3 regions of the Pseudarthrobacter sp. MDT3-1 genome follow, and region 1 is predicted to be linked to each of the others. Evidence: riboswitches for the same ligand, from Rfam matches in the RefSeq annotation. Region 1 holds a riboswitch; each other region holds the start of a gene.
What was found. A riboswitch is a leader RNA that binds a small molecule or an ion and turns the genes downstream of it on or off. The one in region 1 is predicted to bind S-adenosylmethionine.
Positions count from the first base shown of each region.

Region 2: another riboswitch for S-adenosylmethionine. It lies ahead of ACX80X_RS04790 (DUF1737 domain-containing protein); the one in region 1 lies ahead of metX (homoserine O-acetyltransferase MetX).
Region 3: another riboswitch for S-adenosylmethionine. It lies ahead of ACX80X_RS01500 (aminotransferase class V-fold PLP-dependent enzyme); the one in region 1 lies ahead of metX (homoserine O-acetyltransferase MetX).

Region 1 is NZ_JBTNDX010000001.1:156,991-164,444, reverse strand. It holds gene hutI (imidazolonepropionase) at 1-1,063, shown strand, start outside; gene ACX80X_RS00810 (DeoR/GlpR family DNA-binding transcription regulator) at 1,160-1,948, shown strand; gene ACX80X_RS00805 (histidine phosphatase family protein) at 1,966-2,646, opposite strand; gene ACX80X_RS00800 (CPBP family intramembrane glutamic endopeptidase) at 2,791-3,570, shown strand; gene ACX80X_RS00795 (VOC family protein) at 3,674-4,312, opposite strand; SAM riboswitch class IV at 4,521-4,635, shown strand; gene metX (homoserine O-acetyltransferase MetX) at 4,648-5,763, shown strand; gene ACX80X_RS00785 (hypothetical protein) at 5,861-6,391, opposite strand; gene ACX80X_RS00780 (winged helix DNA-binding domain-containing protein) at 6,405-7,454, opposite strand, start outside.
Region 2 is NZ_JBTNDX010000004.1:172,272-179,725, forward strand. It holds gene cls (cardiolipin synthase) at 1-1,062, opposite strand, end outside; gene ACX80X_RS04760 (aminodeoxychorismate lyase) at 1,191-2,132, shown strand; gene ACX80X_RS04765 (NUDIX domain-containing protein) at 2,199-2,666, shown strand; gene ACX80X_RS04770 (pyridoxamine 5'-phosphate oxidase family protein) at 2,748-3,212, shown strand; gene ACX80X_RS04775 (GNAT family N-acetyltransferase) at 3,226-3,783, shown strand; gene ACX80X_RS04780 (acetyl-CoA C-acetyltransferase) at 3,888-5,084, shown strand; gene ACX80X_RS04785 (hypothetical protein) at 5,093-5,593, opposite strand; SAM riboswitch class IV at 5,719-5,834, shown strand; gene ACX80X_RS04790 (DUF1737 domain-containing protein) at 5,848-6,129, shown strand; gene ACX80X_RS04795 (rhodanese-like domain-containing protein) at 6,126-6,539, shown strand; gene ACX80X_RS04800 (O-succinylhomoserine sulfhydrylase) at 6,536-7,454, shown strand, end outside.
Region 3 is NZ_JBTNDX010000002.1:25,705-33,158, forward strand. It holds gene ACX80X_RS01475 (sigma-70 family RNA polymerase sigma factor) at 1-135, opposite strand, end outside; gene ACX80X_RS01480 (DoxX family protein) at 452-988, shown strand; gene aroA (3-phosphoshikimate 1-carboxyvinyltransferase) at 995-2,395, shown strand; gene rsgA (ribosome small subunit-dependent GTPase A) at 2,379-3,494, shown strand; gene hisN (histidinol-phosphatase) at 3,547-4,359, shown strand; SAM riboswitch class IV at 4,519-4,632, shown strand; gene ACX80X_RS01500 (aminotransferase class V-fold PLP-dependent enzyme) at 4,668-6,107, shown strand; gene ACX80X_RS01505 (class I SAM-dependent methyltransferase) at 6,214-6,972, shown strand; gene ACX80X_RS01510 (metal-dependent transcriptional regulator) at 7,004-7,454, shown strand, end outside.

The sequences.
Region 1 (7,454 bases):
CGCCGGCGGCCGGGCCGTGCTGCCGGGCTGGGTGGATTCGCACACGCACCTGGTCTTCGCCGGCGACCGCACTGCGGAGTTCGAGGCGCGGATGGCAGGGGAGTCGTATTCGGCCGGCGGCATCGCCGTAACCATGGACGCCACCCGGCGGGCCTCCGATTTCGACCTCACCCGGCTGGCGATGGCGCGCGTGTCCGAGGCCGTATCGCAGGGCACCACCTACGTCGAAACCAAGACCGGGTACGGGCTGGACATTGAGCACGAGGCCCGGATCGCCCGGATCGCCTCCACCGTCGCAGACGAAGTCACCTACCTGGGCGCCCACCTGGTACCCGCGGGCACCGATGCGGAGGCCTACACCGACCTCGTCTGCGGGCCCATGCTTGACGCCGTCCGGCCCTACGTCCGGTGGGCGGACGTGTTCTGCGAGGAAGGAGCCTTCAACGTCGAGCAGTCCCGCCGTGTGCTGGAGGCGTGCCGGGCCGCCGGGCTGGGGATCCGCGTCCACGGCAACCAGCTCGGCGAGGGTCCCGGCGTGCAGCTCGCGGTGGAACTCGGGGCAGCCAGCGTGGACCACGTGAACTACCTGTCGGCCCGTGATGTGGCGGCGCTGGCGGAAAGCTGGTCCGCCTGGAATCCGGACACAGGCACGGGGGACCGCGGCACCGTCGCAACCTGCCTCCCCGCGTGCGATCTTTCCACCCGGCAGCCGCTGGCCCCGGGGCGCGAACTGTTGGACGCCGGGGTGCAGGTGGCGCTGGCCTCCAACTGCAACCCGGGTACGTCCTACACCAGCTCCATGGCGTTCAACGTGGCTACGGCCGTCCTGCAGATGCGCCTGAGCGTCCACGAAGCGGTGCGTGCCGGAACCTATGGAGGCGCGCTGGCGCTGCACCGGGAGGCAGGGCACGACGCCGACGGCGTACGGGCGGTGGGTTCGCTCGCCGTCGGGCACCGGGCAGACCTGCACATGCTCAACGCCCCCTCCGCCACGCACCTCGCCTACCGCCCGGGCATGCCGCTGACGTACGGTGTGTGGCGGGCCGGTGCGCGGGCACGGTAGCCAGACTCCGATTTGTTGACGCAAAATGATTGTTACGAACTGTTATGATCAGATAACGTCATATTCTGGTGACTGTTTGATCGCTGAGAGGCCCCCATGACCCGCACTGACCGCTTGACGGCCATCCTCAATATCCTCGCCAAAACCGGCCAGGTGGAGGTGGAAGAAATCGTGGGCACGCTGGGTGTATCGCCGGCCACGGCACGGCGTGATCTGGACAGCCTGGCCAAGCGACGGCTGCTGACCCGCACCCGGGGCGGAGCCACCACCGGCGCCCTGGCGTACGACCTCCCCGGCCGGTACAACCGTGACGACCACGCCGAAGCCAAGGAACAGATTGCCCAGGCGGCTTCGGCGCTCATTTCACCCGGCGCGGTGATCGGGCTTTGCGGCGGCACCACCAGCACGGCCCTCGCGCAGATCCTGGCAACGCGGGAGGACCTCAACGCTCCCGCCAACCAGCCCACCCTGACGGTGGTTACCAACGCCATCAATATCGCTGCGCAGTTGGCTGTCCGCCCCAACATCAAAGTCATGGTGACCGGCGGCATCCTGAACCCCCGCTCCTACGAACTGGTGGGCCCGTACACCGACATCATCATGCAAAAGGTGGTCATGGACATCGCCTTCATCGGCGTCAATGGCATCGACCCCGAGGTAGGCCCCACCAACACGGGGGAGGGTGAAGCGTCAGTGAATGCCCTGCTGGCCAGCCGGGCCCGGGTTTCCTATGTCCTGGCCGACTCCTCCAAAGTTGGCGTCAGAGCCTTCGCCACCATGGACGGCTACGCGTTCAACCGCCTGATCACCGACTCCGGTATCTCCGCGGAGGACAAGGCAGCGTTCGAAGCCAACGGCACCGAAGTGATCGTGGCTCCGCACTAAGTGACCAGCAACAACCCCTAAAAGATCATCGGCGGCGCATCCAGGACGGTCTCGTCCACCCGGCGGTCCACCCACTGGCTGAACGGAATATCGAGTTCGTACTTGCCCAGGTCGGTGCGCAGAAGGGTCCGCACCGCGGCATTGTCCGGGTTGTTGAGTGATTCGAAATACTCCACCGACCAGTGGAACCAGCGCATGCAGAACAGCCGCATGGTGAGCCCGTGGGTCACCAGCAAGGTGTTGGGGGCGTAGTCCGGCTTAGACCAGTGGCGATACAGCGTCTCCATGAACGACGAGATCCGGTCGTAGACGTCGGAGCCGGATTCGCCTTCCCGGAACCGGTAGAAGAAATGGCCGTAGGCGTTGCGGAGTTCCTTCTGGTCCTCGATATCGCCGGTGATCTGAAAATTGGCCCAGTCCTGCTCACGGAGGCGTGGCTCTTCGATCACCCGTTCCGTGAGGCTGCCAAGGTTGAGTGCCTCCAGGGTCTGGTGCGCCCGCAGGTACGGCGATACATAAACGCAGACCTGGCGGCCGTCCAGCTCGCGGCGGATCCGTTCGCCGGCCGCCGTGGCCTGCGCCAGGCCCAGGGGAGTCAACGGAATCCGGTAGTCCGGGACCCTGTTGTAGATGGACGTATCGACATTGGCCGCGGACTGGCCGTGCCGGATCATGAAGATTTTCCCTGGCGCGCTCATAAGCCCCAAGCATAGGTGCCGCCCCGAGGATGCTCTCTCACTTTTGGTGCGTTTTCGGCGGACGCTCTCTCACTTTGGTCAGCCCCGGCGAGCTGGCCACCCCCGAATCAGCGAAGAACCAGAAACTAAAGGCAAGATGGAACCATGTTGGTTCCCTCCCGCCGTCGGCTGCGGATTGAAGTCTGGATTGTGCTGGGTCTGTCCCTGGGGCAGTCCGCCGTCTACTCGGTGGTGCAGCTGCTGGACAAGATGACGCGTGCACCGCTGGCCGAAGGCACGTCCACGCTGAACCGGTCACAGAGCCCCCGCGAATACTTCGATCTCACCTACCAGCTGCTGGACATCATTTTCGCCCTCGTGCCCGTGCTGCTGGTCATCTACTTCCTTACGGACCAGCGGCAATCCGGCGCCGGAGTGAGCCCCCAAGGCTGGTCCGCCTTCCGGAAGCTGGGGTTCAACTTCGCCCGGCCGGGCCGTGACCTGCTGCAGGGCTTTGGCCTCGCGGCGCTGATCGGGATCCCGTCGCTGGGCCTCTACGCAGCGGGACGTGCCCTGGGGATCACCACCGCCATCATCCCCAGCGCGCTCGACTCATACTGGTGGACGGTTCCCGTCCTGATCCTGTCCGCGCTGCGGCACGCCATCGTGGAAGAAGTCATTGTGGTGGGTTACCTCCTGGACCGCTTCGGCAAGTTCGGCTGGAGCATGCCCCTGGCCATCTTCACTAGCTCGATGCTCCGCGGCAGCTACCACCTTTATCAAGGCTTCGGGCCGTTCATCGGCAACGCAGTGATGGGTGTGGTCTTCGCCTGGCTCTACACAAAGACCAAACGGGTGATGCCGCTGGTTATCGCACACGCGCTGCTGGACATCGTTGCCTTCGTTGGCTTCAGCCTCTTTGGCAGGGCTGTGGGCCTGGGCTAAGGGGGTTTGTCCGGCTCAGGTCCAGCTTAAAAGGATTCGGCCGCCATCGGTGGGTGGCATCATTGGCACCCGCTGATGGCGGCCGAAGCTATTGAACGTGCAATCAGATGGTGACTGCTCCGGTAGCGGTTTCGAAGGTTACTGACAGGATGCCCGGGGTTCCATGCGGAGCCACCCAGTCAACGGCCACATCCTCCAGCGGCTTCTCGACGGGCTCGCCCAGCCATTCCGTCACGCGTTCGGCGGAACCGGCTATGGTCAGGCAGCTCATCTTGACGTTGCTCTCATAGGCGTTGGACGGGTGCAAGGCGGGGTCACCCTCCCACTTGAGCATGTACGGGACCTGAGGGTCCGCGATCAGGCCCAGGATGCCGATCTGCTTCCAGACCAGCTCGCGGCCGTCCGGGAACTTGCGGTTGCCGTTGACGGCGGCACGGCCCAGGCGGTCTTCGAACGGAGCGAGGTCGTCCACTTCGACGCACCAGCCCATCCAGCCGCCGCCGGCTTCGGATCGGGCCCGGACAGCCTGCCCGAAGGGAGCCTTGTCCGATGCCGGGTGGTTCAGGACCTCCACGACTTCCAGGTATTTATGGCCCGCGAGGGGAATAATCATGTTCCGGGTTCCAAACCGGGGGTGCACGCCACCCTTCACGGCTTCAACGCCAAGGGCGGACGAGATACGTTCGGTGGTGGCAACGAGGCCATCTTGTTCACAGGCGTAAGAGACGTGATCCATGCGCATGCCATCATCTTGGCACTTTGTGATCCGGCTCTCAGCTAAGGGTAGCCTTACCGGAATCCTGATGCGTCAGGAGTGGACATTTCCGGGCGGCCAAGGGTGCGGCGGAGCCCAACAAAGACGCGGCAGGCCAGCCGCAGTAGGGCTCCCGCGAAGTCACAACCAGTCACACGCTTAGCAATAGACCGGGGCTGTTCGTACACTCGAAGCAGGTCATGAGTGCCAGCGACAGCCCCGGCTTGCTGGCCGGCAACCCTCTTTTGCGGCGGGGTGCCCCGGGTGAGGACCTGGCCTGCCGGTCAATTGACGGTGGGCAAGCGCGTAGAAAAGGTCCTTCCATGACGATTACGATTTCCCGTACCGCAGAACCCGGGAACGGTGTGGTCCGTTACGCCAGTATTGGCGGACTCGAGCTCGAAGCCGGCGGATACCTCCCGGAAGTCACCCTCGGCTATGAAACGTGGGGAACCCTCAACGCGGACGGCTCCAACGCCGTCCTGATTGAGCACGCCCTGACCGGAAGCACACACGTGACGCGCGGCGACAGCGACGAGCCCGGCTGGTGGGAACAGCTGGCCGGGCCGGGTGCGCCGGTGGACACGGACCGGTTCTTTGTGGTCTCCATCAACATCGTGGGCGGCTGCTACGGCTCCACTGGGCCGTCCTCGGATGCCCCGGACGGCAAGCCGTGGGGGTCCCGCTTTCCGTTGGTAACGCTGCGGGACACCACCGCGGCCGAGGCCAGGCTGGCTGACCAGCTGGGAATCCCGAGCTGGTACGCCGTGCTGGGCGGTTCCATGGGCGGCGCGCGGGCCCTGGAATGGGCGGTCACCTATCCGGAACGGGTTCAGCGGTGCGCCGTTATCTCGATCGGTGCCGCCAGCACCGCCGAACAGATCGCATTCGCCCAGGCGCAGACGCTCGCCATCCGCCAGGACAGCAATTTTAACAACGGCGACTACTACGGCGGTCCGCTGCCGGAGGACGGACTGGCCCTGGCACGGCGCATCGCGCACATCACCTACCGCTCCGCCGAGGAATTCCATGGCCGCTTCGGCCGGTCGGCCCAGCACCCCGAATCGCCGTTCCAGGCGGCAGCGCTGGGGGAGCGGGGCCGCTACCAGGTGGAAAGCTACCTGGACCACCAGGGCAAAAAGCTGGTGCGGCGCTTTGATGCCAACAGCTACATCGCCATCACCGACGCCCTGATGAGCCACGACGTCTGCCGCGGGCGGGGCTCGCTGAACGAGGCCTTGGGCCGGGCCACTGCCAGGTTCTTCGTGGCTGCGGTGGACAGCGACCGGCTGTACTTCCCGTCCCAGTCCCGTGAACTGGCTGACGCGCTCCCCGGCGACGTGGACGTGCACGTTATTGAGGCCCCGATCGGCCACGACGGCTTCCTGACCGAGATCGGCCAGCTCGGCGTCCAGCTCCGAGACACGTTCCTGATCTAAGCGCCAGGGGACACTTGAGCCCCTGCCCTTAAACGCGAGAGGACACTTGAGGCCCTGGAATCAGGGCCTCAAGTGTCCTTTCGCGCTGACTAAGCGATCAGCCGTTCATGATGTCGGAGCGGCGCTTCATGTAGTCCTCCATGGCCAGCTCGCCGTTGCTGTACTGCTGGTCGAGTTCGGCCAGCTTGCGGGCACGGTATCCCTGCGGGCCCGACGGCGGCAGGGGAATGCCGGGGGCGGCAGGCTGCTGCGGTGCTTCCGCGCGCTGCTCCGGCACCGGCTGGCCGTTGGGTTGCGGCTGGCCGTACGGCGGGAACTGCTGATCCGCAGAAGGAATCGGCTGCATGGGCGGCAACGGCTGGCTCGGCGGCAGGGGCTGCGGGCTCATGATCTGCCGGAAGCCGCCACTCATGTAATCCTGCTGCGTGTAGCCGTCACGGGGCTGCTTGTTCTGCGGCCCCGGGTACTGATCGCTGCCCGGGTACTGCCCGCCGCCTGGAAACTGCTCGGGGTAGCGGCCGGAAAAGCTCTGCTCCTGGTTCCGTTTGTTCACGGATTTCCGGTACATCCGCATCGCCATCGGTATCACGAACGACAGAATGATGATCCAGAAAAACAAGCTGTTCACGGTGTAGCGCCTCTCATATGTGTCCTTCCAGCTTAACCCCGGAGCCCACACGCGCGGCCGGGATCCCCAGGAAGGCCCCGTACCGGTCCACGGCGTCCTGCACGGCATCTTCCGTGGCCCGGTCCGCGGCAGCGGACAGCCGGATATCCAGCTCACAGCGGCCGGAGAACATGGTGTGCCGCCAGCAGCCGGCCATCCGCCCGTCCAGCAGCACCACATGCATCGGATCCCCGGCGACCGGGAACGCCGGAGCGCTGCCGCCCAGATAGTGCCGCGTTGCTGAATAGCCCATCACGTATTCGTCGTAGCACTGGATCAGGTCGATCCGCGGTCCTGCCGCGGCCGTGGCGTTGCCGGCCTCCGAACCGCCCTCCGCGCCGGCGTCGAAATAATGCTCGACGCCGTCAATCACCAACGTTGCCAGCGTTTCGGGAGCAGCCGCCAGGGTCTGTTGGAGGCCGAGGCGCACGTCGGCCATGGTGAGCCCGGACCAATCGGCGCAGTCCTTGACGGTGGCCGGACCGCGGCTGGTGAAGTAGCGCCGGACGAGCTCGCTGAGCGCTTCGGCCCGGGTGGGAGGCCCGGGCGGGCCGGCAGGTACACGCTCGTCAAAAAGGGCGTAGGTCTGCTTCAGGGACCCGCCCCGGCTGCGCACTGGCGACCCGCTGGTCAGGATTCCGCTGATCTCGGCGTGCATGATCAGGTAGGCCAGCTGGAAGCCGGTGGCCGCGAACCCTTCGTCCTGCAGCCGCGAGGCCAGCTGTTCGCGGGTCAGGTGTGAGCCGCCCCGGACGGCTTCGGCCAGGACCTGTCCGCTCCGGTCAGCGGCGGCGGCATCAATCCCGGTCTGCCGGGACATGCCCGCGTTGCCCTGGTGAAGCCGCGGCGCGGACAAGGCCGTCAGCCAGCGAAGGTCCTCGCGGTGCACAAAATGCCAGGTGGGCCGCAGGATATGGGTGCGCAGGATGCGCCCGTCGGACACCGCCTCCTCCACCTCCGCGGCTGTGGCCACCGAAGTCGAGGTGGCAGCAACCCGGTGAGACGGGGCCCCAACGGCAGGTCC
Region 2 (7,454 bases), on a different contig from region 1:
CACGCCCCGCTGGGCTGCGGTGGTGATGGCGTAGAGCAGGGAGTCATCGGGCACGAAATACGGGCTGCAGATGGAGATCCGGTGCTGGGCTGAGTAGATCAGGGTGTTGAAGAGCCGCAGGTTGTTTTCGGTGCTGAACCCGGGTCCGCTGGGCACCACCTGGGCCGTGACGTTGCCCGGTTCCGGGTTGGCCGGGAGCTGCAGCTGGTGTTCCAGGGACTCGTCCGTTTCGCTCAGCCAGTCCGTGGCGAACACCACGTTGAGCGTGGTGACGATCGGTCCGCGCAGGCACGCCATCAGCTCCACCCATTCGCGGCCGGCCTTACGGTGTTTGGGGTTGTTGTAGGAGGGCTCGATCAGGTTCTGCGAGCCCGTGAAGGCGAGTTCGCCGTCGACCACCATGATTTTGCGGTGGTTCCGAAGGTCCGGGCGGCGCCATTGGCCGTGGATGGGCAGCACCGGGAGCATACGCTTCCACTGGATCTTTCCCGCCCGCAGCCGTTGGAGCAGGTCGCGGTAACCCTTGACGCGGAGCGTGCCGATGTGGTCAAACAGCACGCGCACTTCCACGCCCCGCTCGGCGGCCTCCTCCAGGGCGGTCAGCAGGTCATCGGTGATATGGTCCGTGCTCATGATGTAGAACTCGGCGTTGACGAACGTCTTGGCATTGCGCACGGCCTGGGTCATGGCCAGGATCGAGTCCGGATAGCCGGGAATGAGGTCCACTGAATTGCCATCCACCATGGGGAGGGAGCCGAGCCGCCGGTTCAGTTCCCCGGCGGACTTCACCCATTCGGGCCCTGTGTATTCACTGACGACGTCGGCGAGCGCCGAGATGCCGGACCGCACCCGGGTATTGATGGTCTCCTGCTGCTGGCGGCGGCGGCTGGAGAGCTTGAAGTTTCCGAACAGCAGGAAAAGGACCAGGCCCAGGAACGGCACAAAGAAGATGCCCAGCAGCCAGGCCATGGCCGTGGTGGGGCGCCTGTTGCCGGGGATAATACCGATGGCCAGAACCCGGATGACCAGGTCCGCAATGCTGAGCACCACCACCACCCACATCGGCGCGGTACCGACAAGCGAAACTGGCCACAGCACTGGACTACCCCCGGATTGCGCGCACCCGCGGACCGGTTCCGGCGGGGCAATGACCACAGCTTAGCCGCGGCCGGCCCTACTAAGCTGGAGCCATGACTTCTCCTGCGCCCGTGGTGCTCGTTTTCCTTGACCCCGCGTTCCCGGACGGCCGGCTGGCCGACGCTTCGCAGCCCCAGCTGATGGCAACGGACCAGGGCGCCACCCGGGGAGACGGCGTCTTCGAATCGATGCTTGCGGTGGGCGGCGCGGTGCGGAAGCTGCAGGCGCATCTGGACCGGCTCGGCGGGTCCGCGGCCGCCCTGGACCTGGTGATCCCGGCGCAGGATGCGTGGCGGGCGGCGATCGCCACGGGCCTCGCGGCGCACCACACGCAGCACCCCGCGCCGTCGCCCGCCGAGGACGAGCTGGTGGTCAAACTCGTGGTCACCCGCGGCCCGGAAGGGGCAGAGTCCCCCACGTGCTGGGTTCAGGTCTCCCCGGTAGGCGCCCTCGGACGCCGCCAGCGCGAAACCGGTATCGACGTCATCCTCCTGGACCGCGGCTACAACAGCGATGTGGCTGAGCGTGCCCCGTGGCTGCTGCTCGGCGCCAAGACCCTGTCCTATGCCACGAACATGGCCGCCCTGCGGTACGCCCACAAACAGGGCGCCGACGACGTCATCTTCACCTCCTCCGACGGCCGGGTCCTGGAGGGCCCCACGTCCACGGTGCTGCTGGCACATCTGGAAACCTCCGACGACGGCGCCGGCACCTCCCGCACGGTGCGCCGCCTCATCACCCCGCAGCTGGACAGCGGGATCCTCCCCGGGACCTCCCAGGGTGCACTTTTTGCGGCGGCCAAGGCAGCCGGCTGGGAGCTCGGCTACGGGCCGCTGGAGCCTCGGGACCTGCTGGACGCCGACGCCGTGTGGCTGATTTCCAGCATCAGGCTGCTCGCGCCGGTGAACCACATCGACGGCAAAGAAATCGGGACGCCTGCGGTGCAGAAGCAACTGACGGCCGAACTCAACGCATTGTTTGCCGCGATCCAGTAGGTTCCGGGATTCAGCAGTTTCCCGGATCCCGTAGTTTTCCGAAGTTCAGCAGGGAGGCCTCAAGCCATGGTGGTTCTCAGTGCAGGGATCCTGCTGTACCGGCAGGGAGCAGACGGGCTGGAAGTGTGGATAGCGCACATGGGGGGACCGTTCTGGGCCCGCAAACAAACCCAGTCCTGGTCGGTTCCCAAGGGCGAGTACCTTCCCGACGAGGAACCCCTGCTGGCCGCGCTGCGCGAGTTTGCCGAAGAAATCGGCACGCCGCCGCCAGCTGTTGCCTACTTCGAGCTGGGCGCGTTCAGGCAACCGTCGGGAAAGATCATCACGGTGTTCGCCGCGGAGTCTGACTTCCAGCCCGAAAGGATTGTGAGCAACACGTTCCCGCTGGAGTGGCCCAAAGGATCCGGCATCATCCAGGACTTTCCCGAGGTGGACGATGCCCGGTGGGTGACGGAATCCGAGGCCCGCAGCAAGCTGGTCAAGGGCCAGCTTCCGGTCCTGGACGCCCTCAGGGAGCATATTGAGCTGCCCTAAGTTGAACTACCGAGGCCCGGGCCGGGGATTACGGTGGCACTGCCCTGTTGGTCCGTCGCATAGGTCCGTATGGTTTGGTGCATGAACTCTTACGCGCAGCCGATCAACAAATTGACATTTGACGAATGCTGGGAATTACTGGCCGACGACACCCTGGGGCGGCTGGCCCTTGTAGTGGACGGCCATCCGGAGATCTTTCCGGTCAACTACGTCCTGGACCGCAGGAGCATCGTCTTCCGCAGCGCCGGTGGCTCCAAACTGTGGGGCGCCCAGGCGGACCGTCCCGCGGCGCTGGAGATCGATGGATACGATCCCCGCACGGAGGTGGCCTGGAGTGTGGTGGCGCGCGGAGACACCGAAGTGATCGAGGCCCAGGCTGACAAGGACGCCGTCGACGCCCTGCATCTGGAGCCCTGGCAGTCTGGACCCAAGAATTACTACATCCGGCTAACCCCACTTGCACTGACCGGCCGCCGCTTCCAGGTCACCAAACCGGACGTCTGGAACACCCGGTTGTCGGACCGCCGTCGTGCTTCCTTCGAATAGCGCGGGAGAGTTCTTGCTTAGCGATGCCCCGGCCTTTCTCGTCCCGGGGGTCCGGATCCGGCTGCTGCGGCGGAGTGACGCAGCCGGCCTGAGCGAGGCCTACCTACGGAACCGCCAGCACCTCGAGGCTTGGGAACCGGAGCGGGACGAAGCCTTCTTCGCTCCCAGGCATCAACTGGACATCATCCGGGCCAAGCTCGCCCAGCATTCCGTGGGCCAGGAAGTTCCGTGGGTGCTGGTGGACCACAACGATCCCGCTTGCATCGTCGGCGCCGTCACCCTCACCGGCATCGTCCGCGGGCCGTTCCTCAACGCCAACCTCGGGTACTGGGTTGATTCCACCCTCAACCGGCGGGGCATCGGATCTGCGGCGGTCCGCTTCGCCACTGACCATGCCCGGACAGAACTGGGCCTCCACCGGGTCCAGGCGGCAACGCTGCTCGACAATGAGCGCTCACGCAAGATCCTCAAACGCGCCGAGTTTCGGGAAATCGGCGTGGCGCCGCAGTACCTGAAGATCGCCGGCCGCTGGCAGGACCACCTACTCCACCAACTGCTCCTCCACGGCTGACGCGATCGCGGCCGAATCCACAGCGCCTGCGCCACCTCACCGGCCCTCACGGTTCGCCTAAGCTGGCCCCAAGCACTCCTGAATCCGCAACCGAAAGGCAGACCATGAGCAACGACGCTCACATCCCCGTCATCCTGGGCGGCGCACGGACCCCCTTCGGCAAGTTCCGCGGCAGCCTCTCCGGGCTCACCTCCAGCGAACTGGGTGCCCACGCCATCCGGAACGCTCTGGAACGGTCCGGGGTGGCGCCGGAACAGATCCAGGCCGTCATCGTAGGCCAGGTTATCCAGGCGGGCGCTGGCCAGGGACCCGCCCGGCAGGCCAGCCTCGCCGCGGGCATCGGCTGGGACGTGCCCACCGTAACCATCAACAAACTGTGCCTGTCCGGCCTCACCGCGGTGATCGATGCCGCCCGGATGATCCGCGCCGGCGAGGCTGATTTCATCGTGGCGGCGGGCCAGGAATCCATGACCAACGCCCCGCACCTGCTGCCCCGGCTCCGCGGCGGCGTGGCCATCGGCGATGCGCCGCTGCTGGATTCACTGAACTTTGACGGCCTGCAGGACCCCGTCTCAGGCGAACTGATGGGCTCCGCCACGGACGCCGGGAACGCCCGCCTGGGCATCAGCCGCGAGGACCAGGACGCCGTCGCCGCCCTTTCGCACCAGCGGGCGGAGGCCGCCCGGGCGGCCGGCATCCTGGCTGAGGAGATCGCTCCGGTGGAGGTCCCGCAGCGCCGGGGACCCGCCGTCGTGATTGATGCCGACGAAGGCATCCGCGCCGGCACCACCATCGAGACGCTGGCGGCACTGAAGCCCGCCTTCTCCAAGGATCCGGCGGCCACCATCACCGCCGGTTCTGCCTCCCCGCTGTCAGACGGCGCCGCCGCAGTGGTAGTGGCCAGCAAGGCAGCAGCGGAAGCGGCCGGCCTGAGCTGGATCGCGGAAATCGGCAGCCACGGCCAGACCGCCGGACCGGATGGATCCTTGCATTCCCAGCCGTCCCGCGCCATTGAGCGGGCGCTGAAACTCGAAGGGATGACCATTGACGACGTGGACCTCATTGAGATCAACGAAGCCTTCGCCTCAGTGGTGCTGCAGTCCGCCACGGACCTGGGGATCGACGCGGACAGGATCAACACCGACGGCGGCGCCATCGCCCTGGGCCACCCGGTGGGCGCCTCGGGGGCCCGCCTGGTCCTGCATCAGGCACTCGCGCTGAACCGGCGCGGCGGCGGGACAGGCGTGGTTGCGTTGTGCGGCGGCGGCGGCCAGGGCGACGCCCTGATCCTCAAAGCCTGACGCCAGGGTCAGGCTCCGGGTCCAAGGATCACCAGCGGCACCAGGCGTTCCGCGCACGAAACCCGGACAAGTTCCGCCGGCCCCTGAGCCGCCCGGTTGTTCACCCCTGTGTCGTCGCACCAGTCCAGGTTGTACGGGTAAGCGGTGACCCCGGCCTTCCCGGGAGCCACGCCAGCCGGGACGGTGAACACGAAAGTGAAGCCGCCGTCGTCGGACATGGGAGCGAGCTCTTCCAGCACCGCGGTGCCGGTCGCATCCTTGACCGTCACCTGGACCTGCGCGTCGGTGCCGTAGCGGGCATCGCAAGTGGTATCCGGGGCGCTGACGGTGATCTGGTCGCCGGGTTTGGCGGCGGCAGGCGAGACGGAAAACTCCGGCGGCATGCAGGGCGCCGGCGCGAAAATGCTCCGGCAGCTTGTCACCCCCACCAGCACCGGCACGGCGCACAGCGTCACGGCCAAAACGCGCGCCCAGGCGCCCGTCAAAGAACGCCCTCGAATGTTCCCCATGACCCGATTGTCCCGTCGGCGCCGGCGTTACGGAAGCACGGCGGGGTCACGGAAGCACGCGATGGTTACGGAACATGACGTCGGCGGCGGTGCGGCCGGGCGGGCCGGATGTTACGTTTTTGGGGAGTAATGAGAACCGGCGCCAAGCCCTGACTGGCCGGTCGGCAACCCTCCCTTTCGCGGCGGGGTGCCTCAGGTGAATACTCGGCATATCGACCCATTCGAGCTGCAAGCGTGAAAGAAGGAGTTCCGTCGTGTCTGACGCACCCGCCCCTGCCCCCGCCCCCGCCCCCGCCCCCGAAGAGAAACTGTCGTACCGGCTTGTCACCGGGCCGGATGACAGGTCTTTCTGTGAACGGATTTCCACTGCCCTGGCCGAAGGGTATGTCCTGCACGGCAGCCCGGCCGCGACGTCCAACGGCGGCGTTGTGATTGTTGCGCAGGCACTCATCCTCCCGTCGGCCATCGCCACCGCTGATGCCGCCGTCGCCTCCGCCGTGGATGACCTCGATTTCGACGGCGAGGGCCACGCATGAGCTACGCCGGAGACCTCACCCCGCAGCAGGCCTGGGCCAAACTCGAACAGGGCGCCATTCTGGTGGATGTCCGGACCGAAGGTGAATGGGCCCACATCGGCATCCCGGACACGAAGGCCACGGACAACGATCCCCTGTTCATCCCGTGGACGTTCCCGGGTGGCATCCCGAACCGGGATTTCATCACCGACCTGACGCAGCAGGCCCCGGTGGACGACGGCACTGAACTGGTGTTCCTCTGCCGCTCGGGCCAGCGCTCCATCGCCGCCGCCATCGCCGCGACGCAGGCCGGTTTCACCTCCTACAACGTCCTGGAGGGTTTCGAGGGCGAGCCGGACCGCTACGGCGAGCGCACCGTCAACGGCTGGAAGAACCGCGGCCTGCCCACCAATCTGGGAATAGCCAAGTGACCTTCAACCCAGACGCCGCCAGCTGGAGCGCCGAGACGCAGGCGGTGCGCGGCGGGCTGGACCGCACCAACTTCCAGGAGACCACCGAGCCGGTCTTCCTGAACTCGGGCTTCGTCTACGAGTCCGCTGCCGCCGCCGAGCGCGCCTTCACCGGCGAGGACGAACGCTTCGTCTACTCCCGGTACGGCAACCCGTCCGTAGCCACATTCCAGGAACGCCTCCGCCTGCTCGAAGGCACCGAAGCGTGCTTTGCGACGGCGTCGGGCATGTCAGCGGTGTTCACAGCCCTGGGCGCCCTGTTGGCGGCCGGGGACCGCGTGGTTGCCGCGCGCTCCCTGTTCGGGTCCTGCTTTGTGATCCTGAACGAGATCCTGCCGCGCTGGGGCGTGGAAACCGTGTTTGTTGACGGCCCGGATCTTGAGCAATGGCGCGTCGCGCTGTCGGAGCCCACCACGGCCGTGTTCTTCGAGTCGCCCTCCAACCCGATGCAGGAAATCGTGGACATCGCCGCGGTCAGCGAGCTGGCACACGCCGCCGGGGCCACCGTCGTCGTCGACAATGTCTTTGCCACTCCCCTGCTGCAGCGCTGCGGCCAGCTGGGTGCGGACGTGATTGTGTACTCCGGCACAAAGCACATCGACGGCCAGGGACGTGTCCTGGGCGGCGCCATCCTGGGCACCAAGGAGTTCATCGACGGCCCGGTCAAGCAGCTCATGCGGCACACCGGCCCGGCCCTCTCCGCGTTCAACGCCTGGGTGCTCACCAAGGGCCTCGAAACGATGGCGCTGCGCGTGAACCACTCCTCCGCGTCCGCGCTGCGGCTGGCCGAATGGCTCGAACAGCAGCCGGCCGTCAGCTGGGTCAAGTACCCGCTGCTGAAATCTCACCCGCAGTACGAGCTCGCCGCCAAGCAGA
Region 3 (7,454 bases), on a different contig from region 1:
TGCAGGCTGCGCGTCTGCCGGCCGCGAGTCACTCCCTGCCGGCGCATCGCTGCGGGCATTGGCTTCGCTGCTTGTTTTGGCTTCGCGTACGGAGGCCTCATACATGGCCTCGAGGGCCGGATCCAGGGTGCTCATTGCGTTCAAGTCTACTGTGACGGCCTTGGCACGCGGCGATCCGTACTCCGGAGGATCGGATTCCAGAGTCTGCAGTGCTACGGGTCCGGCGGGCTCCGTCCCGTCCTTCAGTAACCTCAAGGGCAACTCCAGTCTGTGTCAGGCCATAGTGTTCCAGGCAAATACCTGCCGGGGAATCCATGATGAGTCAATTCGTCCGGTGTTCGGCGGACCCGCAAACCATAACCGCTGGCGGCAGGCAAATATTCCCCAAAAGTGCAAGACTAGAACGGACTCCGCCGCATCCGGTGCGGTTCGTCCAGCCAGGAGGAAATCCATGTCCTTTGTCCGTACTCTCGCCCGCCCCATGCTGGCTTCCAGTTTCGTAGTCGCCGGACTGGACAAGCTGAAGAATGCCGATGACACCGCCACCCAGCTCTCGCCGCTCCTGCAGAAGGCAGCCGCGTCGCTGCCGTTCCAGGCCGACGAAAAGATGCTGGCACGGGTGATCGGAGGAACGCAGGTGGGTGCAGGCGTACTGTTCGGCCTGGGCAAGTTCAGCCGCCTCTCGGCAACGCTGCTGACAGTCATCTCGCTCCTGAACACCTTTGTGGAATGGCGCAGCGCAGACATCAGCACCAAGGAAGGCCGCCAGGCCCGCCGGAACCAGCTGCTCAAGAACATTTCCCTCAGCGGCGGCGCCCTGCTGGCCTCGGTGGACACCGCTGGCAAGCCGGGCCTGGCCTGGCGTGCCGGGCACCTCGCCGCGGACGCCCGGAAGAGCGCCGCCGGCGCCCGCAAGACCACCGGCCAAAAGCTTAACAAGGCAGACAAGGCCGTGCGCCGCGCCGTCGAACACGCAACGGGGGCGTAAGGACGGATGACCGGTTCCACCCCGCCCGCAGCCACCGACTCACACAGCTCCACCGGCACCGTTCCGCACTGGCCGGCCCCCTTCGCCAGCAGGCCCATCAACGCCACCGTCACGGTGCCGGGTTCAAAATCCCTGACCAACCGGTTCCTGGTGCTGGCCGCGCTGGCTGACGGGCCGTCCCGCCTCCGCGCCCCCCTGCATTCCCGGGACTCTGCGTTGATGATCGACGCCCTCCGCCAGTTGGGAGCCACCATCACGGAGGTGCCCGGCGACGGCGCGTTCGGGCCGGACCTTGAGGTCATGCCCCTGAGCCAGGAGGCGCCGTCGTCACGGACGCACATTGACTGCGGCCTCGCCGGAACAGTAATGCGTTTTGTTCCGCCGCTTGCGGCGTTGCGCAACGGCGTGAGCGTTTTCGACGGCGACCCCCACGCCCGGAAGCGTCCCATGCGCACCATCATCGAGGCCCTGAAAGCCCTCGGGGTGGCCCTGACCGCGGACGACGGCGGGACCCCCTCGTCGCTGCCGTTCACCGTGGAAGGCACCGGGGAAGTCCGGGGCGGCCACCTGGTGATCGATGCCAGTGCGTCGTCACAGTTCGTCTCGGCCCTCCTGCTGGTCGGCGCCAGGTTTACCGACGGACTCCACCTGGAGCACGTGGGCAAACCGGTGCCGAGCCTGGACCACATCAACATGACCGTTGCAGTACTCCGGGGCGTCGGTGTATCAATTGACGATTCCGTGCCGAACCACTGGGTAGTGGCACCAGGCCCCATCCGCGCCTTTGACCAGCGCATTGAGCAGGACCTCTCCAACGCCGGCCCGTTCCTGGCCGCCGCGCTGGCCTCCGGCGGCACCGTCCGGATCCCGGACTGGCCCGCCGGCACCACCCAGGTGGGAGACCTCTGGCGCAGCATCCTGGCGGACATGGGCGCGGACGTCAGCCTGGCTGACGGCGTCCTGACCGTCACTGCCGGGCCAGAGATCAAGGGTGCGGATTTTGACGAAACCAGCGAACTCGCCCCTACCGTGGCGGCCCTCTGCGCCCTGGCCAGCGGACCTTCACGGCTGACCGGCATCGCGCACCTTCGCGGCCACGAGACGGACCGGTTGGCCGCGCTGGTCACCGAAATCAACCGCCTCGGCGGCGACGCGGAGGAGACCAGCGACGGCCTGGTGATCCGCCCGGCAAAGTTGCACGCCGGCGTCGTCCACAGCTACGCGGACCATAGAATGGCCACCGCCGGTGCCATCCTCGGCCTCGCGGTGCCGGGCATCGAAGTCCAGGACATCGCTACCACTGCCAAGACCATGCCGGAATTCCCGCAGATGTGGGCCGACATGCTGGCCCAGGGCGCGGCTGCCGCCGACGGCATGGAAGGTTCGCCCGGTGGCACGCAGCACTGATTCCTGGGACGAGTCCGACGTCCGGATCCGGCCCAGCAAAAAGGGCTCCCGGCCGCGCACGAAGGACCGCCCCAGCCACGACGACGCCGTCACGGGCCGCATCATCACCGTGGACCGCGGCCGGTACACCGCCGTCGTCGGCGAAGACTCGGGCGACGAGCGGATCATCATCGCAGCCAGGGCCCGCGAACTCCGCCGCTCCCCCGTGGTTGCCGGCGACTTCGTCTCCCTCGTTGGAGATGTCTCCGGGGAACCCGACACGCTGGCCCGCCTGGTCCGGATCCAGGACCGCAGGACCCTGCTGCGCCGCAGCGCCGATGACACTGATCCGATCGAGCGTGCGGTGGTGGCCAACGCAGATCAGTTGGTGGTGGTGGTGGCCGCCGCAAACCCGGAGCCGCGCACAGGCTTCATCGACCGCGCCCTGGTGGCCGCTTACGACGCCGGCATTGAGCCACTGCTGCTCGTCACCAAGGCGGACGTCAAGGATCCGGCGGAACTGCTGTCCAACTACGAGCACCTGGACTTCCCGGTGATCATCAGCCGCACGTCGGACTCCGAAGCCTCAGGTATCGATGCCCGCTCCGACGACGGCCTCTCGGCCCGCCTGGACAGTGACGCAGTTTCGCAGCTCCGCGCGTACCTCGAGGGCAAGGTCTCGGTGATGCTGGGTCATTCCGGCGTGGGCAAGTCAACCATGGTCAATGCGCTCACCGGGGCCGAACGGGCCACCGGTGGTGTGAACGCCGTGACCGGCCGCGGCCGCCACACGTCGTCGTCGGCCCTAGCCCTGAAGCTGACCGGAGCTCCCGCCGGAAGCTGGATCATCGACACCCCTGGCATCCGTTCGTTCGGCCTGGCCCACGTGGACCCGGACCGGATCCTGCGGTCCTTCCCGGACCTGGAGCCGGGTACGGATGCCTGCGAGCGTGGCTGCAAGCACAACACCGCGGCCGTCAACTGCGGCGTGGATGCCTGGGTGTCCGCCGGCCACGCGGGCCCCACCGGCCCGGCCCGGCTCGCGTCCCTGCGACGGCTGCTGGGCACGGATCCCCGCCTGGTGGGCCAGGAAACCAAGGAACTCGGCAGCATCGGCTAGACGGGACGCCGATGTCCCCAACACTGCGGCCCTGAGACGGTAGTTTGGAACCATGATCCAACCCGCTTCGAGCTACAACGATGACTTGCGCCTTGCCCATGTGCTGGCAGATTCCGTGGATGACCAGACCATGAGCCGCTTCAAGGCACTGGACCTCCGCATCGAGACCAAGCCGGACCTGACGCCGGTAACGGACGCGGACAAGTCCGCGGAGGAAGCCATCCGCGGCCAGCTGTCCCGCTCGCGTCCGCGCGACGCCGTGCTGGGCGAGGAATTCGGCAGTTCGGGCCATGGCTCCCGCCGCTGGATCATTGATCCCATCGACGGCACCAAGAACTTTGTCCGCGGCGTCCCGGTTTGGGCCACCCTGATCGCCCTCGTGGACGAAGGCGAACCCGTGGTGGGAGTGGTCAGCGCGCCCGCGCTGGGCAAACGCTGGTGGGCCGCCAAGGGTTCCGGCGCGTACATGGGCAAGTCCCTTGCCGCCGCAACGCGGCTCCGCGTCTCCGACGTCTCCAAACTTTCGGATGCCTCCCTGTCCTACTCCAGCCTGGGCGGTTGGAAGGAACGCGGCAACCTGGATGAGTTCCTGGGCCTGACCGAGGACGTGTGGCGCACGCGCGCCTACGGCGATTTCTGGTCCTACTGCATGGTGGCCGAAGGTTCCGTGGACATCGCCTGCGAGCCCGAACTGAACCTGTACGATATGGCTGCCCTGGTGCCCATCGTAGTGGAAGCCGGCGGCCGCTTCACCTCCTTGGAGGGACAGGACGGGCCGTTCGGCGGCAACGCCCTGGCCACGAACTCCATCCTGCACTCAGAGGTGCTCAAGCGGCTGAACCCGGATCTGGACGATCTCCTCTAGGCACTTTCTTCGAATTATCGACGGCGGATGCCTCCTCAAGGGGGCGTCCGCCGTCGTATCTTCGACAAATGAGGCTGTTCCTCAAACGCGCGTAACAAAGTCCTTAACATTGGGCCGAGCTTCCTTTCTGCAGCGGCGGATGTTCTAGGCTTCTTAACAGGTCACGAGTGCCAGCGCGAAACCCCGGTTTGCTGGCCGGCAACCCTCCATTCGCGGTGGGGTGCCCCGGGTGACGACCAGGCCGGTCCGGAATGGACACGGCAAGCGCGGATTCCCGTTACCGGGAGTCCTTCTAGAGTGAGGTCTCCGTGACAACTGCCACCGTCTCCCCTAACACTGTTTCTCCCAGCAACGCCGCCCCCGCCAATGCCACTGCGCTGATCCACGATGACGCCGCTATTGCAGGGCGCCCCCTCTCTGCGGTCACCGGGGCGGAAATCCAGGCACCGCTGATCCAGGGCGGCCATGTCCGGTACGCGAACCTGGACTACGGCGCATCCGCTCCCGCCCTCTCCGTCGTGTCGGCCTACCTCAACGAGATCCTGCCGTTCTACGCCAGCGTCCATCGCGGCGCCGGCTACGCGTCGCAGATCAGCACCTCCGTCTACGAGAACGCCCGGGACATCGTGCGCGACTTTGTGGGCGGGCGCCCGGACGACTCCGTCATCTTCACCCGGAACACCACCGACTCGCTGAACCTGCTGGCGGGTTGCCTGCCGGCGACGGACGGACGGCCCAATGGCGATGTCCTCTACTTGGACATCGAACACCATGCCAACCTGCTTCCGTGGCAGGGAGTCCCGCACCGCAGCGTTGTCGCCGCGGACACCATCGTGGGGACCCTCGAGGTCCTCCGCGCCGAACTTGAGCAGGGCAACGTCAGCCTCCTCGCGGTCACGGGCGCCTCCAACGTCACCGGCGAGATCCTCCCGATCAAGGCCCTGGCCGCCCTCGCCCATGAGTACGGAGCGCGGATCGTGGTGGACGCCGCGCAGCTGGCGCCGCACCGGCGCATCAATATCAGCACCGACGACGTCGACTACCTCGCCTTCTCCGGGCACAAGCTCTACGCGCCCTTCGGCTCCGGCGTCCTGGTGGGCCGCACCGACTGGCTCGACGCTGGCACGCCCCACCTGGCCGGCGGCGGCGCCGTCCGCGAGGCCAGGCTCGACGGCGTCAGCTGGGCCACCGGTCCGGCCCGGCACGAGGGCGGCTCCCCCAACGTCCTCGGCGCGGCCACTCTGGCCCGCGCCACCCAGGTCATCGCGTCCCTGGACCACGACCGCTGGCACGCCCACGAGGCAGCCATCAGGTCATTCCTGGTGGAAGGGCTCGGGAAGATCGACGGCGTCACCGTGCACCAGATCTTCTCGGACACGGACGCTGAAGCGGGCACCATCGGCGTGGTGAACTTCTCCGTGGCAGGGTACGACGCCGGGCTTGTGGCCGCGTACCTGTCGGCCGAGCATGGCGTTGGTCTCCGGGACGGCCGCTTCTGCGCGCACCCGCTGCTCAAGCGCCTCGGCCTTCCCTCCGGTTCCCTGCGGGCCAGCTTCGGCGTGGGCTCACGGCTGGAGGATGCCCAGCGGCTCCTTGCCGGCCTGGAGCAACTCCGCCGGACCGGCCTGGGCTGGGACTACGTGGTGGACGCGGGCCGCTGGGTTCCGGCCAACGACTCCCGCACGTACCCTCACTGGGCTCCCAACACGCCGGGCACCGCCGGCGCGGCTCCGTGCCTTGACGACTGACTGACGCTTTCCTCCCCTGGTTCCTGACCTGACCGCTGCCCACCCGGCTGCGGCCCATGCGGTAAATTCGAAGGATACCGATGGGCTCAGTTGAAGGAGGCCGCACGTGGCACGGGGTGGCCCCAGACTTGAGCACGGACGCCGCCTGGAACTCGGACAGAGTTTCCAGGACGGCGGCGAACATTACCAGCGCGTACGCCCTGGCTACCCTGCCGACTCAGCGGACTGGCTGATCCCTGCCGGGGCCACGGACGCCGTGGACGTGGGCGCCGGAACCGGCAAGTTCACCGCCCTTCTACTGGAACGCAGCCTGGCGGTTTCCGCCGTGGATCCGTCGCCGGACATGCTCGAACAGCTGCGGGCCCACTACGCGGCGGCGGACGCGACGCAGGGGACGGCAGAGGCGACGGGACTCGCTGACTCCTCGTTCGACGTCGTAAGCGTGGCGCAGGCCTGGCACTGGTGCGATCCGCTGCCGGCGAGCACCGAACTGGCGCGGATCCTGCGGCCCGGCGGAACTCTGGGGCTGATCTGGAACCAGCTGGACACGTCCGTTCCGTGGGTGCACCGGTTGTCCCGCATCATGCACGCGGGCGACGTCTACAAGCCCGGGTTCCGCCCGGTGGTGGGGCCGGAGTTTGAAGGCCTCGAGAGCCATGTGACGCGGTGGGAGGACAGCCTCAGCACGGCGGACATCATGGAACTGACGAAGTCCCGCAGCTACTACCTGCGCGCCGGCGAAGCCACGCGCGGCAAGGTCCTCGCCAACCTCGACTGGTACCTGCACGAACACCTGGGGCACGCCGCCGAAGAGGAGATCAGCCTGCCGTACCTGACGTTGACGTGGCGGGCCACGAAGGCGTGACGGGCGCTGACCACCGGGTAGGCTTGGAAACGTGAAGACCAGCGCGCCCTCCTCCTCGATCGAGGACTACGTCAAGGTCATCTACGGCTTCACGGAGTGGCAGGACAAACCCATCACGTCCTCGCAGCTCGCGCAGCGCCTGGGGGTGGCCAATTCCTCGGTCTCGGAGATGGTCCGCAAGCTCAAGGACCAGGGCCTGGTGGACCACAAGCCATACAGCGCCATCACCCTTACAGACTCCGGGGTCCGGCTGGCATTGTCCATGGTGCGCCGGCACCGGCTCATTGAGACCTACCTGGTGCAGGAGCTTGGTTACAGCTGGGACGAAGTCCACGACGAAGCCGAACTGCTGGAGCACGCGGTGTCGGACACGTTTATTGAGCGTATGGCGGCAAAACTGGGCAACCCGCAACGCGACCCGCACGGTGACCCGATCCCCGCCGCGGACGGCACGGTGCTGCTGCCCGAGGCCCATCTGCTCG